4 regions of the Paenibacillus sp. FSL H8-0282 genome follow, and region 3 is predicted to be linked to each of the others. Evidence: riboswitches for the same ligand, from Rfam matches in the RefSeq annotation. Region 3 holds a riboswitch; each other region holds the start of a gene.
What was found. A riboswitch is a leader RNA that binds a small molecule or an ion and turns the genes downstream of it on or off. The one in region 3 is predicted to bind cobalamin.
Positions count from the first base shown of each region.

Region 1: another riboswitch for cobalamin. It lies ahead of NST94_RS03900 (S-layer homology domain-containing protein); the one in region 3 lies ahead of NST94_RS02370 (anaerobic ribonucleoside triphosphate reductase).
Region 2: another riboswitch for cobalamin. It lies ahead of metE (5-methyltetrahydropteroyltriglutamate--homocysteine S-methyltransferase); the one in region 3 lies ahead of NST94_RS02370 (anaerobic ribonucleoside triphosphate reductase).
Region 4: another riboswitch for cobalamin. It lies ahead of NST94_RS04580 (DUF4430 domain-containing protein); the one in region 3 lies ahead of NST94_RS02370 (anaerobic ribonucleoside triphosphate reductase).

Region 1 covers NZ_CP150146.1:898,403-903,220, forward strand. The annotation lists gene NST94_RS03895 (cellulase family glycosylhydrolase) at 1-1,439, opposite strand, end outside; cobalamin riboswitch at 1,781-1,982, shown strand; gene NST94_RS03900 (S-layer homology domain-containing protein) at 2,145-4,818, shown strand, end outside.
Region 2 covers NZ_CP150146.1:4,925,230-4,930,047, forward strand. The annotation lists gene NST94_RS21380 (DUF4349 domain-containing protein) at 1-223, opposite strand, end outside; gene NST94_RS21385 (DUF1540 domain-containing protein) at 652-804, shown strand; gene metE (5-methyltetrahydropteroyltriglutamate--homocysteine S-methyltransferase) at 951-3,254, opposite strand; cobalamin riboswitch at 3,409-3,615, opposite strand; gene NST94_RS21395 (undecaprenyl-diphosphate phosphatase) at 3,715-4,575, opposite strand; gene NST94_RS21400 (DedA family protein) at 4,626-4,818, opposite strand, start outside.
Region 3 covers NZ_CP150146.1:543,520-548,337, forward strand. The annotation lists gene NST94_RS02360 (ribonucleoside-diphosphate reductase subunit alpha) at 1-147, opposite strand, end outside; gene nrdG (anaerobic ribonucleoside-triphosphate reductase activating protein) at 203-718, opposite strand; gene NST94_RS02370 (anaerobic ribonucleoside triphosphate reductase) at 715-2,700, opposite strand; cobalamin riboswitch at 2,942-3,177, opposite strand; gene NST94_RS02375 (MTH1187 family thiamine-binding protein) at 3,555-3,863, shown strand; tRNA gene NST94_RS02380 (tRNA-Thr) at 3,957-4,028, shown strand; gene NST94_RS02385 (hypothetical protein) at 4,263-4,430, shown strand.
Region 4 covers NZ_CP150146.1:1,068,563-1,073,380, reverse strand. The annotation lists gene NST94_RS04580 (DUF4430 domain-containing protein) at 18-2,582, opposite strand; cobalamin riboswitch at 2,752-2,955, opposite strand; gene NST94_RS04575 (glycosyltransferase) at 3,079-4,818, opposite strand, start outside.

The DNA of each region.
Region 1 (4,818 bases), 350 kb from region 3:
TCAGTCGTGCCTTTTGCATCGCTTAATTTAGCTGTGTCATACACAATCACCTTAAGTCTCCACGCAACACCCTTGTTGAATTTCAGAGTCAGCACGGCATTTTCACCGTATTTTTGGGAAGCTGTGAGCTTTTTAAGTTGGCTGGCTTTGAGGATGAGCTCCTCACCATTTAAGGTGTAATCTTTACCTTTGGTCAGATACTTTCCGTTGGCACTAATGGTGGTTAGCTTATTTCCGTTCAGGTTCAGCTTAACCTTGGTATCTTTGATTTGTGCACCTTTTTTTAGGTAGACCAAATCGCTTTCGGTGCTGGAGGAACGCTCCTTCAGACCAGACATTAATACATTGTGGAGTTCAGGGTCAGACCACTTATAAGTTTTACGGTTGAAATGCTGCCCGTTATCCCAGAGCATGGAAGTCATTTTCTTTTCTTTCAAATAATAAGTCAGATACTCGAAGAATTTAAGCTTCTCGCCCTGTTCAATCACACCCGTGTCTTTATCGAAACCTAATAAACCAAATTCGCCGACGATGACAGGGATGCCTTTAGGTACAAATGTATTGTAAACGTTATCAAAAGTTTGAGTGATATCATTTTTTGTATCTTTTTCAAATGTGGTGTAGCCGGCAATGTTCACACTAAACGGCCAGAAGCCATAGAAGTGAACGGTCGCAATAATATTTGGATCGTTCAGAGCCGTAATCGTCTTATAGAGATGATCCATTCTTGTTTGCGTAGGTGAAGACTCTAATGAAGGTAATACAAGTGGGCGGAGGTCGTTTTTCCCACCGGATTTCCGCACGATTTGATAGAAAGAGTTATTAAGTTCAGTAAGCATTTGCTCCATTTTTGCTTCGTCTGTGCTTCCACCATCGGTGAACCGAGGTTCATTTATGCTCTCGAACATCAGCTTATCGGATTTGTCCTTGAAGCGATCGGCAATTTGAGTCCAAGCTGCATTATAACGTGCCAGCGTTTCATCGTGTTTTTCTTCCATATGGCTTACCCATAGCCAGGAATCATGGTGGACATTAATCATGACATAAAGCTTGGCGTCCAGTGCCCAGCCGACAACTTCTTCCACACGGTCGAGGTAGGCCTTTTCTAGGGTATAGTCTGGTGCCGCACCCATGTGAGTATCCCAGGTCACAGGAATCCGAATGCTTTTATAGCCTTGAGCGGCGATCTTTTTAATAAGATCTTGGGTCACACGTGGATTGCCCCAGGAGGTTTCATCCTCACCTGTAGCATCTAAAGTATTGCCAAGGTTCCATCCGGGCTGCATTTCGTCTACATAGGATTGGATCTTACTCTTTGGCGCTGCCTTAGCTTGTTGCTCGTCCTTAGTTGCAGCTGCGGCCATGGATGAGAACAGAGAGAGCAGAAGAGCGGTGACAAGTGTCAATGATAAGAAGGATTTCTGGATTCGCGTAGTCATTGAATTCTCCTTTGTGAGATAAATTTAGGATGCTTGGACCTGGCTTTGACGCTGTACTTGGTGGTTAAATGAACGCAAACACCTCCAGTTTTATTTTGTAAACGCTTTCTGAATATACCCTAACATAGAATACACTTAGCGAGTACCTTACTAATTTGTGGTAAATTCATATAAGAATTAGTGATTTAAATTAATTTGCCCCACAGTTGGATAAAGAAATTATTTGAATAACCCTACTCGTAGAAATTGGTTATTCAATAGGATTATCTCTAGCTGCCCGTTATACAAAAAAGAAATATAACATGACAAAAGCATATATATTAGTTATGATGAAGCATGAAAATTTAAAATTAGAAATAGGTGCCAACTATGAATGTTGCGGAAGTACAATCATAGATTGGTTAAATGGAAAGCGGGTGTGAATCCCGCGCGGTCCCGCCGCTGTGAAAGAGGAGTCCTTGCAAAATGCCACTGGGAAACTGGGAAGGCAGCAAGGGTGATGATACTTGAGCCAGAATATCTGCCTTTTTCTGTTACACCATCAAACTCTACGATCGATAGAGAGGTGCTTGAATAGTGTTTGCCAGCTATTATCGTGGTTCACTATCTTAACCTCTTGACGTTTATGTTGAGTGGTTTTTTTGTGGTTATGAGAAAGTTTATTCTGTTTTTTATCATAGGTATGAAGGGAAGGGTTATGGAAAAATGAAGAAAAATAAGTTTTTAGCGTGGTTACTTATTGTAGCTGTATTTATTACGACATTCTCTACAAGTGTAATCCCGGCTCAAGCAGATGGAGCAAGCTCTACCCTTAAAGGGTATGTATCTGTATCCGTAGAGAAATTCACCTTAGGCCAAGGGTATATTAAGGAACCTATTAAAGTTCCGATTTATGAAGGCGATAATGGCGCATCTTTAATAACACGTGCGCTAGGTGATGGCAATTATAGATATTTAGGAAATATAGATAGTGGTTTTTATTTATCAGAAGTTAAAGATAGTGGCAGAAGTGAAGTCAATATTCCACAATATATTTTAGATATGATTTCAGCCGATGGGAATACAGTCGGCACTAAAGCAGACCCAGATTGGTTAAGTCAGTTTGACTACACCTCCATGTCGGGTTGGATGTATGCAGTAAATAATGTGTTTCCTCCGTTTGGGATGACCGATTATAAGCCTCAAGACGGTGACATCATTCGAACTCAGTTCACCACTTATGGCTATGGTTCTGATCTTGGCGGCTGGGGGGAAATCCCAGTTCAACTTGCCAATAAGGATGCTTTAACTGCGGAAATCGCCGAGATTAACAGTGCCCCTAATAAAGAAACTATTTTGGACAGACCAGTAGTGCAATCGGCAGTTTATGAAGCCTATTCCGTGCTCGAAAACATGGCAAGCTCTCAAATAAGTGTAGATCATGCGCTTGTCGGTCTTAATAATGCATTAGACATAGAACCCCCTGTTATTACAGTAAGTGGCATACAAGATAAACAGGAAGTATCCAATAAAGAAATAAGCTTCAAAGTAGCTGTCACAGACAATGTATATAGTGACATTACTCCAGAAGTGAAGCTGAATGGAGTTACTTTATCACCTGCAAATGGGGAGTACAAAGCTACTCTGAATTCAGGCAGTAATGCAATTACTGTAACGGCTCTTGACGGAGCTGGAAACAAAACAAATGTAACTTATCAGGTTACTTACAAACTGGAAACTACAGTTGCCGTCAAACAACAGTTAGATAAAAACCTTGCTTATATTTTAAATACTGTAAAGAATCCAACGTTTGGAACAGGCAGCGGAGAATGGTCGATCCTTTCTCTGGCACGGGCGAACTATACAGTACCTAACGGTTATTACGATCTTTATTACAACAATGTAGCTACGAAAATAGCATCAACCATTAAAGAGGATGGAAAACTCGACGCCAATAAAAGCACAGAGAATTCCAGAGCAATATTAGGACTTACCTCTATCGGAAAAGATATCACAAATGTTGCGGGATATGATCTGAGAAAAGCACTCGCTGATTATCAATATATCCAAAAGCAAGGCAATAATGGTCCGATTTTTGCTCTGATCGCGTTAGATAGCCATAACTATGAGATCCCTGTAGTTGATGGAGTTACAGAACAGACCACAAGAGAAAAACTAGTTCAGTATATTTTAGATAAAGAGGTTAAAAAAGGTACAGCAGAAGCTGGTGGCTGGGCATTAGGCGTAACCAAAGCCGATGTCGATATGACTGCGATGGCGATGCAAGCTCTTGCACCTTATTATGCAACCCGTGATGATGTAAAAGCTGCCGTGGATCGGGCCATCCAATGGCTGTCCGATAACCAAAACAATCAAGGCGGATTTACAAGCTGGGGAAGCACTAGCAGCGAGAGTATCTCGCAGGTAATTGTAGCCTTAACTGGTGTAGGCGTAGATCCGCACACGGACGCTAGATTTGTTAAAAGTGGAAATTCGCTTATTGATGCATTACTTAGCTTTGCTGCACCTGAGGGTGGATTTAAGCATATCCTCACAGGCAAAGTAGACAATATGGCAACGGACCAAGGTACGTATGCACTTGTGTCCTATGATCGTCTGATCAATCATAGCAACCGTCTCTTTGATATGAATGATGTGCAATTAGAACAACCTACTACTGTTGTAGCCAAACAACAATTAAATAAAAGCCTTGCCTATATTTTAAACACTGTAAAGAACCCGTCGTTTGGAACAGGCAGTGGAGAATGGTCAATCCTTTCTCTGGCCCGGGCGAACTATACAGTACCTAACGGTTATTACGATCTTTATTACAACAATGTAGCAACGAAAATAGCATCAATCATTAAAGAGGATGGAAAACTCGACGCCAATAAAAGCACAGAGAATTCCAGAGCAATATTAGGACTTACCTCTATCGGAAAAGATATCACAAATGTTGCGGGATATGATCTGAGAAAAGCACTCGCTGATTATCAATATATCCAAAAGCAAGGCAATAATGGTCCGATTTTTGCTCTGATTGCGCTAGATAGCCATAACTATGAAATTCCTGTAGTTGATGGAGTTACAGAACAGACCACAAGAGAAAAACTAGTTCAGTATATTTTAGATAAAGAGGTTAAAAAAGGTACAGCAGAAGCTGGTGGCTGGGCATTAGGCGTAACCAAAGCCGATGTCGATATGACTGCGATGGCGATGCAAGCTCTTGCACCTTATTATGCATCCCGTGATGATGTAAAAGCTGCTGTGGATCGGGCCATCCAATGGCTGTCCGATAACCAAAACAATCAAGGCGGATTTACAAGCTGGGGAAGCACTAGCAGCGAAAGTATCTCGCAGGTAATTGTAGCCTTAACTGGTGTAGGCGTAGATCCGCACA
Region 2 (4,818 bases), 2.4 Mb from region 3:
GGGCTTCGTTGCCTCCCGCTGCTGTCTCAGCTTCTGCTGAGGTGCTCTTATCCGCTAATGTAGCTTTCGAAGATTGCTCAGTGGTTGCTGCAGCAGAATTACTCGTATTTCCGCCGTCACCAGCTAATTTGTCTGCCGCCGAATTGTTATCACCCGAGCCACAACCTGCCAATACCACCGCAAGAATTAATAAACATAAGTAATGCAGACCCCATTTGCGCATTCTCATTCCTCCAAAAGTGTAGTGGTTATCCCTAGCATTGTAACGTTACGGAATGTCATGTTCTGTACAGATCTCTTCCGTCTCTCATTTCTATAACGCCCCAAAACTTGGAAGGTTGCACTGGAATATGGAATTTCGGTAAATTTCTTTTGGTCTTTCATGTTGAATACACAAAAAGCCGCATTTCTGCGGCTCTTATTGGACATATTTTTGATGTGGGAAGGTGACCCGAAAGTTAAAGAACTCATTTGCTTACAAACTCATTATTTGGTACAATTACCACGTCTAACCTAGTAAAAAAAGCCAAATACCCTCTATTCATAATGAATGAGGGCGTGACACGGCTTTGTTGAGACAAGCTCCACCTTGCTAAACAGAGCCGTTCATTGAATGATACTATCAATTACTATAAGGGGAGGTGAACCCTCATGGCAAAAGACGTAGTTTGTGAAGTTAACTCCTGCACCCACTGGGCAGAAGAGAACAAATGCAGCGCTGAATCGATCTTCGTAGCTTTCCACAGCTCCCAAGAACCAAAACGCGCAGAAGAAACAGATTGCAAAACTTTCGAAAGTAAATAAGTAAATGCCTGAAGGGACCCTCCACGGTTCCTTCTTTTTCTTTTTCATTCTAACAAGATTGAGAATTATTATCAAGTAGCTGATTATAAAAAAATAAGTGAACTAAAAAGCCAGGGTAAATTATCCTGGCTCTAATTTATTTATATCTATTTTGATGCAATAACCCCTGACTTTTCCCTCGCAATAGCAGCAGCGCTTACCATGTTACGTAGTGCATCCTCTGTCTCCTGCCAGCCACGTGTTTTCAGACCGCAATCCGGATTAATCCAGAACTGTTCAGGGTCCAGCACCCGCAGCGCACGATCGATATTCGCCGTCATTTCTTCTACAGCCGGAACCCGCGGGCTATGGATGTCATACACTCCAAGACCGATTCCTTTATCATAGGCCTGCTCCTCAAAGCTGATAATCAGCTCCCCATGGCTACGTGAAGTCTCAATGGAGATTACATCAGCATCCATAGCCGATATGGAATCGATCATGTCATTGAATTCGCTATAGCACATATGCGTATGAATTTGTGTCGTAGCCTTCACATGGTTCGTAGCAACGCGGAACGACTTCACTGCCCAGTTCAGGTAATGCTCACGGTCTTCTGCCTTAAGCGGAAGTCCTTCACGTATAGCCGGCTCATCCACTTGAATCATTTCGATGCCTGCATCTTCTAGCGCTTTTACTTCATGGCGAAGGGCAAGAGCAATTTGATTGGCTACCTCTTCCCGGCTGAGATCATCACGTACAAATGACCAATTGAGGATAGTTACAGGACCCGTCAACATTCCTTTAACCGGAAGCTTCGTCAACGATTGTGCATAGACACTTTCTTTAACAGTCATAGGCTGTATAAATGCAACATCCGCGTAGATCACCGGTGGCTTAACGCAACGGGAGCCGTAGGATTGAACCCAGCCATTACTAGTAAACAAGTATCCGTCCAGCTTTTCTCCGAAAAACTCCACCATATCTGTACGCTCGAACTCACCGTGGACCAGAACATCCAGACCTAGCTTTTCTTGGAAGGTAATTGCATCCGCGATCTGCTCACGAACAAATCCATCATAACGCTCCTGATTCCAGACCCCTTTACGCCATTTCAATCTCGCCTGACGCACTTCTACTGTCTGCGGGAAGCTACCAATTGTAGTGGTTGGCAGAAGTGGAAGCTGCCATTTCTCTTGCTGCACCTTTAAGCGTTCAGCAAAAGGCAAACTGCGTTGGTCCGGCAAAGCTGCAAGTGCAAGCACTTGCTCCGCCACATCCTTACGGCCACGCTCAGGTAGTGCGCGGAATGCTGCAATAGCTTCACGACTAGCGGCCAGCGCTGCTTTAGAAGCTTCTCCTTTATCTGCGAGGGCTGCTCCGAGCAGACTAAGCTCTGCAAGCTTCTCATCGGCAAAAGCTAACGCATTCTTAACTGTCGCCTTCAGCTTCACCTCACCTTGAACGGTGACTGGGACATGCAGCAGACTGCAAGAAGGCTGAAGAATAAGACGATCAAGCGGCACATGAACACTGAGCTTTTCTACCAGTTGCAGCTTAGCGTCTAAATCGGAACGCCAGATGTTCCGTCCATCAATAATTCCGGCACCCAGCCATTTGTCCTTCGGCCAACCAAGACGTTCGATAGAAGCCAGATTCGCTCCACCATCGTGCACAAAGTCAAGACCCAAGCCTTGAACAGGCAACTCTAGCAGTGCCTCCAACGGTTCAGCAGCTTCAAAATACGTCTGTAAAATAATATTCAAGCCCGGCACGGAGCCGGCAATTTCTGTGTATATCGAGTTAAGCAGTGTTAATTCTTCTTTACTTATGCCTGTAACAATCGCTGGCTCATCGATTTGTACCCAGCTTACCCCTTCTTGCTTCAGTTCCTGTAGCAGTTGAACATAGACTGGAACAAAACGTGCAGCAATCTTGGCGATATCTGCCGCTGCGTAACCTTTGGACAGCTTAAGGAAGGTATACAGACCTAAAAGTACCGGTTTACCTTCAATCCCTGCCTGCAATTTAGCAAAACGATAAGCCGCTAGAGGTTTATTTTCAGTCAGGCGTGGTGTTTGTGTGCCGATCTCTGGAACGATATAGTGATAGTTCGTATTGAACCATTTGGTCATCTCACAGGCAGTAGCCTCAGTATTACCACGGGCCATTGCAAAATAAAGATCAAGCCCGATGTCGCCGCCATCATACGTGTACCGTGGAGGTACAATTCCAAACATAACAGCCGTATCCAACACATGGTCATAAAAAGTAAAATCATTCACCGGAATAAGCTCAATTCCTGCCTCTTGCTGGGTCTTCAAATGCTGCAGCTGAATTGCTGCCATTTCGGAGCGGAATTGCTCTTCATTTATTTTCCCCTGCCAGTAGGCTTCCAGTGTCTTTTTCCACTCGCGGTTCTTTCCGATTCTCGGATATCCAAGATTACTTACTTTTACTTTATTCGTCATCTCGATACACTCCCTCTTCCATCTCTTATTTCAAACTCCAAAGCTACTTGCTTTCCTATAAAAAAGAGCGCCCTTCCCTAAAAAAGTCAAAGGGAAAGACGCCCATGATATACCCATGGTTAACGTCTAACACCTCCCTATCTTCCGTAGGTGAAGCAGTGCTGTTGAAACAGGCAGGTCTCCTGGCTAGCGGCGTCAACATCTTGAGCAGTCTTCCCAGCAGAAGTAAATTGCCAGTGACCTCTGTTGCTCGAGATTCTTCCGTTACAGTGGCGGGACCGCATCGGCTTCGAACCGAATTTCCCTATTAAGCCTACCGAATTACTATTTTCCGGTCAGCACCTGTCTCCGATATCATTCATCATTTGAGTGTCTTAATCTGATGTCATCATACGTGAAAGCCCCAGCAATCTGCAATAGATTACTGGGGCTTCTGTTATATCGATTCCTTATAACGGACTTAGAAAAATACGAAATATACTACAGCAGCAAGAATTATACGGTATATAGCAAACGGTAAGAGCTTGATACGATTGATCAGTTTTAAGAAGAATCGCATCGATAACAGCGCAAATAGGAAGGCACTAATAAAGCCTGCGATAAAAAACGGCAATGCATCCATGGTGAAATATTGCCAGTTTTTCATCAGTGACAACAGACTGGCACCTGCCATGATGGGTACTGCCATAATAAACGTAAAATCAGCAGCGGCACGATGGCTCATCCCGAGGAGTACGCCACCAGAAATCGTCGAGCCCGAGCGTGAAAATCCAGGCCATAACGAAAAACACTGTACAAGACCTACACCAAGTGCCTGTTTGTATGTAATCTGATCTACACTCTCAGTTCTGACCTTCTTCGGCCCAAACAGATCGGCAATAATCATTAATACAGCCCCTATCACTAGACCAATTAACACCGTTGAGGTAGAGAATAAATGCTCATCAATATAATCATTAAACAGAACACCTAACACACCTGCAGGCACTAACCCTACCAGAACCTGAGTCAGCTTGAGGTGCCCGCTCTGCTCCAACTGCGGTAGCTCCTCTGTTACAGGATCCAACTGCTTACGGCTGAAACGCTTTAAGCCTAACAAATCAATGAACCGATTTCTAAAAATCACAACAACCGCTAATATTGAACCCAGTTGAATAACTACTTTGAAGGTATTTGCCGTATATTGTCCAAATAACTCCTGTGATTTCAGCCACATATCATCAACAATAATCATATGACCCGTGGAGGATACTGGAGCAAATTCGGTTAAACCTTCAACAAGCCCCAAAATAATGGCTTTAATAATCGTTAATAGCTCCATGTGTTTCCCTCCTTTTTAATAGTCATTTCTATTATCAGTCCTCTACCCGCTTAGCCCTCAGTGTTCATTCTCCGGCTGCGTTTGCGGAAGTACAGAAACCCAAGGATAACTAATCCGCCAGCAATTAGTACATAGACTACATTGGAGTACACATCCATGTACATGGCAATGTCTTCCCAGGATTCGCCCAATGCCGCGCCAATAAGCACAAGCAGCAAATTCCATCCCAATGTGCCAATCGTT
Region 3 (4,818 bases):
ACGACGCAGTTTGGAATTCACTCCACGCAGCAAAGTTTCTTTATTTAGTTGATCGAGACCTTCCAGAATACGGTCAGCGTAGACGGAGAGACGGTTCTCATCAAAAGCCAGTTGGCGATTATCCGGTTTTACTACGAATTGCGGCATAGTTAGTTCATCCCTTCTTATTTCAAATTAATTTTCAATATCAAAAATTGATATATTATAGCGCAGCAGGCTGCCACAGAAAGACCTCCGAGCCGTTCATGCTGGCCGGAATGTCGATAATGCGTTGGTTGGAGCTTCCCCGGTAGAGAAGCGTAGTATCTTTCAGTTCTTCTACAAATCTTCCATCTATTAACACCTGACACTGTTTAAGTAGATTCCACTCCGGTGTACCGGGAAGGGCTGTAAGTTCTTCGTACGTATAACCACTGTAAATCCAGATTGAGAACCCTGGCAGTACAGTGCGAAGCTCATGAATGAACCCCAGCAACTCTTCTGCTGAGAAAAAAGGATCGCCGCCTGCCAGTGTCAGACCATCCAGCAAAGGGTTAGCGGCGATTTCTGCAATGATTTCATGTTGTCGTTCTAAGGTGAAGACTTCTCCATATTTAAAGTTCCATGTCTCGGGATTAAAACATCCCGGGCAACGATGGCGGCAGCCGCTGAGAAAGAGGACGGCCCGCATGCCCTCTCCCTCGTTAATCGACTCCGGATAGTAACCGCAAATATTCATAGATGCTTAACGCGATCCCGAACTTCAGCTTGTTTGGCGGCATTAAAGCGGGTCTGATAGTCGCCGGTTAAATAACCTGTAACTCTGCGCAAACGGCGGATGTGCACGTCATTCTCATGTGCGTTGCAGGAAGGACAGTTTGTCCCAATTACGCCTTCGTATCCACAGCTGGAGCAGCGGTCAATCGGATGGTTAATGCTGAAATAACTGACCTGTTGTTCGAGCGCATATTTAATGATTTTGATAAAAGCCGATGGGTTGTTGCGGGCATTGCCGTTTAATTCGACATAAGAAATAGCCCCGGCATTGCAGTATTCATGGAAAGGAGCTTCCAAGCTGATCTTCTGAGCAGCACCCAGATCGAAGTATACAGGGATGTGAAAAGAGTTCGTATAATATTCACGGTCGGTTACGCCCGGAATGGAACCCAGTACCTTGCGGTCAACTTTGGTGAATTTACCGGACAAACCTTCTGCTGGAGTTGCGAACAGGGTGATGTTAAGATCCAGTTCCTCACTTTTCCGATCGCAATAGTCCCGCATATGACGCACGATAGCCAGCGCCTTGGCATGAACTTCCATATCCTCGCCATGGTGTTTACCGTACATAGCTTTCATACATTCCGCCATACCGATGAAGCCAAGAGACAGACTGCCATGCTTCAGCAGATCGCCTACAGTGTCATCAGGTGCAAGATGTTCGCCGCCTTCCCAGACGCCTTCTCGCATCATGAAATCGGAAGCTTTAGCTTTTTGTGCGGTTTGGATGTGGAAGCGATGAAGAAGTCCTTCCAGCGCAATATCCATGTAATGATTTAGATCTTCATAGAAGCCAGCTTCGTCTGCGACGGTACGTCTGCCTGTTACTGTGCCGTGTGCCAGACCTAGCCGAACCAGATTCAGTGTATTAAAGGAAAGGTTGCCCTTCCCAGAGCAATGATTACGCCCAAAACGGTCACCGAGCACTCGGGTTCGGCAGCCCATTGTAGCGAACTCCGTATCAGGATCACTTGGATCATAATACTGCAAGTTGAGCGGAGCGTCCAGATTAGCGAAGTTTGGATATAGTCTGCGCGCAGAACATTCAGCCGCTTTTAGGAACAGTTCATAGTTAGGATCGCCTTGCTGTTGATTGATTCCTTGCTTGCATTTGAAGATTTGAATCGGGAACACTGGTGTTTCTCCGCTGCCAAGTCCGTTCATAGTTGCGGTTAGCAGAGAACTGATCACAAGCTGACCTTCTGGTGAAGTACAAGTACCGTAGTTGATGCTGGTAAACGGTATTTGTCCACCGGATCGGCTGGACATGGTATTCAGATTATGTACCATACTTTCAGCCGCTTGCAGAGTTTCGATTTCGGTTTCCTTTAGTGCAAAACGGAACGCTCTTGGATATAACTCCGCCAGATCGGTCCGGCTCATCGTAATCTCGCCCAAAGATTCATCAGCTTGTCCTTCTTCAAAATAATTCAGACCCTTGCGGAACAGCTTGGCGAAGGATTTGGTTACATAAGGTGCCAGATCATAGTCGAGTTTATTGGCGGATACACCACCATATTGAGCATTTTGCTGGGATTGGAAAATAATCGCTACCAAAGACATAGCTGTCATTATTGAGTTCGGAGGACGAACGCTGCCGTTGCCGGTATTGAAACCTTCACGGAGAAGTTTATCAAACGGGATAAAAATACAGTTCGTCGTTCCAATCGCATATTGATCCAGATCATGCACATAGACGACATTGTCATCAATAGCCTGCACTAGCTGTGGCGGCATCGTAAAATTGCGGGCGTACCATTTTGAATATTCACTGCCGAACTTGCTCATTTTACCGGAGAAACTCTCTCCATTCAAATTGGCATTCTCGCGCAATAGGTCCATATCCCGACTGTCGATAATATCCCGGCCTAAATCAATGAGCTCTTCTAAAAGAACTTCCCGTGCATTTTCTACTCCATTAAATTGTCTCTCCAACAACGTCATTGTACAGCTCTCCTCTCAGTATAAAAGAAAAACATCTATCATCAAATCCATATATCCATAAGAAGTTGGACTGCTATAAGCAGTCGTATATTTGTTCAGATTACATAAAAAAAGCATCCCCTACCCGAGGATGGCAGAAAATGCCCGATGCGTTATGTAAATATCCACACGGATATTTGCAGAGGTCTCTACGTAGATGACCGCATGCGGACACCATCCCTGTTCCTCGCAGGCATCAATAGTTGGTGTCGTCGAAACAGGTAGGTCTCCTGGCTTCCGTGGGATCTCTCGGCGCCTTCCCAAGGGTGTTCCTAACCCTCAGTGGCATTTGCCGGGAGATGTGGATTCTCAAGCTTCCCAGAAGCTTAAGAAGGCCATCCGGTTACAGTGGCGGGACCGCAGCGGATTCTCACCGCGCTTCCCTATTAAGCTCTAAATCCGGTTAAGGATCAAAGCGCCTGTCTCCACTATATTTTGTTGTCGTTAGATAAAAATAACCCAAGATGTTGTGTTTGTAAACAGTTTTTTAGAAAACCCGCGCGGGGAGCGGGTTCTTTAAAAGTACTCCACAAATGATCCACAGGCTGTCCATAAGTAATCCACAATTGATCCACAGGGAGATGCGAAATGATTCATAAATTGTCCGAAAAGATGCCACAAAGAGTCCATAAATATAGTGCAGATGACCCTAGAATTTGCTCATGAGAAAATACTCTTAGCCCAAGTCATATTTTGGAGTAATCAGAAGAAATAGAAGAGATAAGGGAGGATAATCTTGCTTAGTTTGTGACAGAGCGGTGGAATTGTTACAATGGAAGGAGACAGCTACTATAAAATTTCGAGGAGGTATTCTCATGCCTATTGCTGAAGTTACAGTTATTCCAATTGGAACAGGCAGCACCAGTCTTAGCAGCTATGTTGCGGATATGCAGCGGGTGCTGAAGACAGTAGAAGGGATTACTTATGAACTTACGTCCATGGGGACGATCATCGAAGGGCCTCTGCAACGCATTTTTGCCGCGGTAGAAGCTTTGCATGAGTCTCCTTTTGACGCAGGTGCAGAACGTGTCTCTACCTCACTTAAAATAGACGACCGCCGCGATAAACCCTCTACTAGCCGTGGAAAGTTAGAGTCTGTGGAGCGTAAGCTACAGGTGGATTAGCAGTTTAGAAGGGCGGAAAACAGGGAGAGATAGGCTTGCGTTTCTGGCTGGAAGTTGTATAATATTTTTTGTTTGACAGAAAAACAGCGTTAAGCTGGTGTAGCTCAGGGGTAGAGCAACGCACTCGTAATGCGTAGGCCGGGGGTTCAATTCCCTTCACCAGCATATCTAAGAATGGCGCAATGGCGCGGTTTTCCGGGATTCCGGGACCGTGCCATTTTTCGTTAAATCCCCCTGACTTCTTCCATTCTTCTACCCTTTATCCGAGTAAAGTGGGTGTCTCGTCAATTTTCTCCACTTCTTTTCGGGTTCCTAGAATAGAATCTCAGATACATCGGGGCACTGCTTCCTGCAAGTTGGGGAGAACATGTGAATAAGTACCCAGGGTGATATTTATTGATGAATGGCCTAATCTTTCCTGAAGTCGAATATGATGGACAGCCAATGCCGTTCCCTGTTCTTCTGGAGAAACGTATCAAGGAAGATAAGACATGGCGCGAAATCGCTAATGAAAACGGTATGACTAGTGGTCACTGTCGAGCAGACGGAAGGTGTGGCGCAAGCTGACAGCAATCAGAATGAAGAATGGTGGAGGAGGAGCATCATAAGCTGCTTTTCTCTTGCGGGGGCAGATCGGTTAGATGGTAATTACTATAAAAATAAAAAAAGACACCACAAGGTGTCTTAGTACAGATACTTTTCGCTCGAATTTCACGAGCTCGTCAGTGAACTGAGTTCATAAGCAAGACTGGCTACGGCTAACAGATGAAGAGATAAAGTAATATCAATGTTAAAATGTGCGGTAATATTAATTTTCATAGATAACCACGCTCCTAAAGTATAAATACACATAAAGAAAACTTTATAAAGCGCTTGGCCTGCCATCATCAGTGCCAGGTAGCCATCCTGTACAGACGCCTTAGCGTTTCGACAATAACATTATACTTAATATTTT
Region 4 (4,818 bases), 530 kb from region 3:
CTCAAACTTCCTCTTCCTTATTCTCCAGAGGTATAGTACCAGTACAAAGTATCACCGTTCTGCAAAATATAACTGTCTGCACTGATGCTTGGATCCGCATCCCGGTTCGTTTTATACTTCCATCCGCTGCTTGGGCCTCCATCAAATTCAGCCAACCCTTCAATAGATTTCACGTAGATGCTTCCAGCGTTGCCGGATGATACTACCTTAGTCCCTAATTGACTGACTAGTAAGCTATAAGCCGTTTCGCCCTCTTTTAGAGCTACTGTTGTACTGGCTAGGATGGTTCCTTTCCGGCTATCTCCAATCACTGAGAGGGTAGCGGTAGCTTTTGCTGGAGCAATAACAGACGATCCGACAGTCAGAGACTGAGTATAACGCGCTACGCTCGGTACGCTGTCTTTAGTATAACCGGTAACAGTCAGTGTATAGCTATTTGCCGGGAGACCCCCATCAACAACAGCTACACCTTGTTCATTCGTGATTACCTTCTTATCACCAATCGAAACCTGCACACCTGCAGCCGGTGAGATAACCGGATCAGAAGTGAAGCTTTCCTGATTCCACACCCACTTTTTCTGTGAAACCTTTACAGTAAAAGCTTCATTAGCTTTTGGCTGTGATGGGGAAAGCACCACAGAATCTACAACCTGTGTATTTTCTCCTGCATAATAGACAAGCACACGATCGGATTCCTGTAGTTCGAACGCATCCATACCCACACTTGGATATATCCACTCCCCGCCGCGTGATACCACGAAGCTCCACCATCCGTCGTAAGTACCTTGCGAAACTCCATGGATACCTGATACAAAGTTGCCATAAGACGATTTGGTGATATCTACTTTAAAATCATCGGTAGACCCTAGTTGTTGCAACGCTTCAAGGGCATTGGAGGCTTTTAAAGTCCCCTCACTAATCAACCCTTCCGGGCCTTCAACGGTAAGCGAAGCTGTTACATTCTTAGAAATCACCTTTAGAGCTTTTGTATATTTAGCAATCGTTGGGGCTTTACCTTCACGGTAGCCAGTTACAGTCAGTGTATAGTCACCTGCGGGCATATTTCCTGAGAATACGGCCTCACCTTTAGCATTCGTCGTTACCTTGTGAGCTCCAATTTGGACCTGAACACCCGCAGCTTTTGCAGTTACAGGAGAGGAAGTATTCGTAGCAGCGTCCCATTTCCACGTCTTACTAGTTACAGTGACGGTAAAAGAATCGCCCTCTTTAAGATTTGCTTTGGAAAGCGTAACGGAATCCACAAGCTTAGTGTCGTCTCCGGCATAATAAACCAGTACCTGATCTGAATCTTTAAGTACAAAATCACTCATGCCTACATCGGGATTAATCCATTTTCCGTCACGCGATACAACATACATCCATCCGTCATAACCACCAAAGCTTCCAGCAACAATATTTCCGATGCCAGTCACATAACTGCCCGAAGGATTCGTGATCGGCAAGTTCGTTTGAAGCGCCAGCTTCTCTAACGCTCCAAGTGCGTTGCCAGCATAGGCGTACCCTTGTGCCAACGTGGCCTGTGGTCCCTCAATCGTTACTGGAGCGTAGATGAGTGAGCTCTGAATGGAGGATTTGGAAAAATCGTATAGCTTACTGTTGCTTCCTTTATACAGCAAATTATAGGCAACCAGCGCCTGAAGCCCTTGCTCTGTCGCCAGAATATTACTGCTTCCACCACGGCTATGGGTGAAGCTACCATCAGCTAGACGATAGCTAAGCAGGTTCTCCATTAGATCCACTTTGTTTTTGGTGTATTCTAATCCACTAGGATCAACTCCGAAGGATGTGAGTCCAAGGATTGCTTGTGCGCTACTTTCAGCACTGTCACCGTAACCCCCATGGCTATCTTGAGCTGCGGATAACCAGGCTACGGCTTGTAGCCCTGCTAAGTAGGCTTCGGGATTATTTTTATGTGCCGCCAGAGCCGTCAAGGTTATCGCTGTCATATCAGGCTCACTTGCGCCTGAGGTTAGTGCAAAGCCCCCATCCGGATTCTGTTTGGAGAGAATCTCCGTAAGGAGTTTATCCGCCGTCCATTTCGCGTCACTTGGGATATTATATTTACCAGAATCCAGCGCAAGTAAAGCATATACCGGATTATTAAGCGTCTGTTCACTGAGCTTGCTATTATTATAAATTTTCTCAATCAGATTATAGCCAGGAGTCGTTCCGTTACCAGCAAAGCTAGTAGGATCTGCACCAATCGCTCTCACTGCGAGCACGATTCGAGCATAATCGGTTACATTGGTGAAATCGCCAGCTGCATCCTTTACTTTTTTCTCAAGCTCTGAAAGGTAACTAGCCGGCAGCTTGTACCCTGCTTGCGCTAATCCAATGGCTTGCCAATCCGATTGCACGCCACCTTTCAAGAGATATTCTGCAGCCGCATAAGTCGCATCCGCAACATTAATCCGCTCCGCAGCAGTTGCCTCCAGACCGGCGCCAGCGCTCGCTTCTGCAAATATTTGTCCTGCTGGAGCAAGAGATGTTCCTAGAATTGAAATGACCATGAATAAGGCCAGCCCAAGTGCTACAAACTTGGAAGACATGATTTTCTTCATTGTTTAACCTCTTTCTGTATAAGAATGGGTACTGCCGGGAATAAGACGCATAACATAAAGACCGCCCCTTTGGAGGGCGGTCAGGGAAGATTACAAATCGAGGCTGCGGCGCTTGCTTCCTGCCAACAGTCCATCTGTATATGTTCCACATTCTTACCCCACGAAGAATAGAAACGCTCACGAAAAAGGCAGGTCTCCTGGCTAATGCTTCATCGCTGTTCTTCACCTTCCCACCCTACCTTCGGGGCAGTGGTTTATAGAAGAAACGCTCCGCACATACAGTGGCGGGACCGCGCCGGACTCTTGCACCGGACTTCCCTTTTAAGCAGACGACTAGATTGATAGAGTCTGCACCTTTTCCAGTATGTAGTATCTTATTTTGACATCCATAATCATATCTATTAATACATAGCATGTCTATAGAAAAGCTAAGTATGGGCAGCAAAAAAAATGAACAGCAATACCTCCCGGTAGGTATTGCTGTTCAGAAAGCTTGTTATTCTGCTGTTCCTTCCGGACTTGCAGTCGGGGAGGGTTCAGCACTTGAATCAGAAGCTGGTGGAATATTAGGGTCGGGATCTACGATCAGTGTAAATCTTCCGGCTTTGATCATACTTTTCTCTAGAATTGTCACTCCAGGCTCCAATGTAACCTCAACCTGATAGGAAGGTTGTTCACCTTCAGTCACAGCTGTTGCGGAAGGCAACCCAGTGCTGTCCTCAGTATCAGAGGAAGGCGTAGGAGACGGAGATGCATCAGCTACAGCATTAGTAGCATCTGCACCTTCTGCTGTTCCTCCAGTAGTGCTAGCGGTATCTGACTCGTCAGCGGTGTTTCCCTCATCCGTCCCATCCGTTAACGGCACTGGACAAGTGCCATTCGTGGCAGCGACCTTAAAGCTTTTATCTATCTCTGTAGACGAAGACATTAAACTAATCTCAGTCGGTTGAAACTGCACACAGTCATCTGCACTTGCGAAGGTGAACACCAATATGCTGCTCCCCTTATCTCCTTCGACGCTCTGATCCTTCAAGTATACTGAAGCTGGAGGCAGCATATTGCCTGCACTCTGAACAGGGGTCGGCTCAGGGCTTGTCCCCGGCACAGCCGTCTTCGTATCATCCGGACGCAGCATACTGAATACGATAATTGCAATAATCACCAGAATACCCGTAATGGAGCCGGAGATTAAGAGTCGAAATCGGCTGCGGCTGATCCAGCGCGCCAGCGGGGAAGCCAGTTGGGAGCGGGCTTCATTGTACACATTTTGCAGAGCAGGCCGAGCTGCCGCGACATAGTTCTTTCGGAATTCCCGATTCTTGAACGCTTCACGATCACTGCTCAGGAAATACTTCAGAATCGCCTTACGGTAACCCGGTTGCAGCTTTTTATTCGAAACCGTAAATAAAGGATTGCCTTGCGACCAAGCAAAAAACCGATAGATGATTTCTTTGTCGGAACCGGCTTTACGCTTTAACAGCTCCAGAAGCGCATCGTAATCCAGCGGACCCCCTTCACGCTGAGTTGTATAGTAAAAGGCTAGCGGAAGCCGTTCAAAGGGTTCCAGAACACGCGCCTCTTTTAGCAAACGACGACCCAGTAGCTGCACATCGTCTAGTTCCTGCGGAGACAATCCTGTAAAAATCTCCTCACTCGGCTTCTCTTCACCAAACCAGCGGTAAGCGGCACGCAGCGCATTCTCTTTCTGCTTGCTAATCCTATCCAGTGGCGGCTGCCAATCGACAACATTACCATACCGTAAAAAAACTACCTCCAGAAGCTCCTCCTGCGTCATATCAGAAAGCGATAAGCGGTTCAGTAAGAATCTATCTGCTGAAGCAGCAAGATCCTGCATTAGGGAGAGTGCCTTAGGAGCAACTCCTGTTCCTTTGCGGCGATCTTTTTCTGCCTTATCTACAATTTCATGAATTTCCGCCACAGAAGCCACCGGATCATGCTCCAGCTGGAGCTTTTCTAGCAAATAATCCTTCACAGCATTTTGAGCAAAAGACTGCTCTAACGCCACTGGCAGGAACCGCCCCCAATGGAGCACAAAGCTCAGAATATCCGCAGATCTGGACGCCGCAGCTAGTCTTGATTCCATATAAGGCTCAAGTAGCTGCTTACGGAAATAAGTTTCAGACATCACGCGCTGGAAGTAAGCTGCACTTAACTCATCATTACTCTCAATGATCCCGTAAGCAGCACTCAAAATATCCTTGCGGCCCGCTTCCAC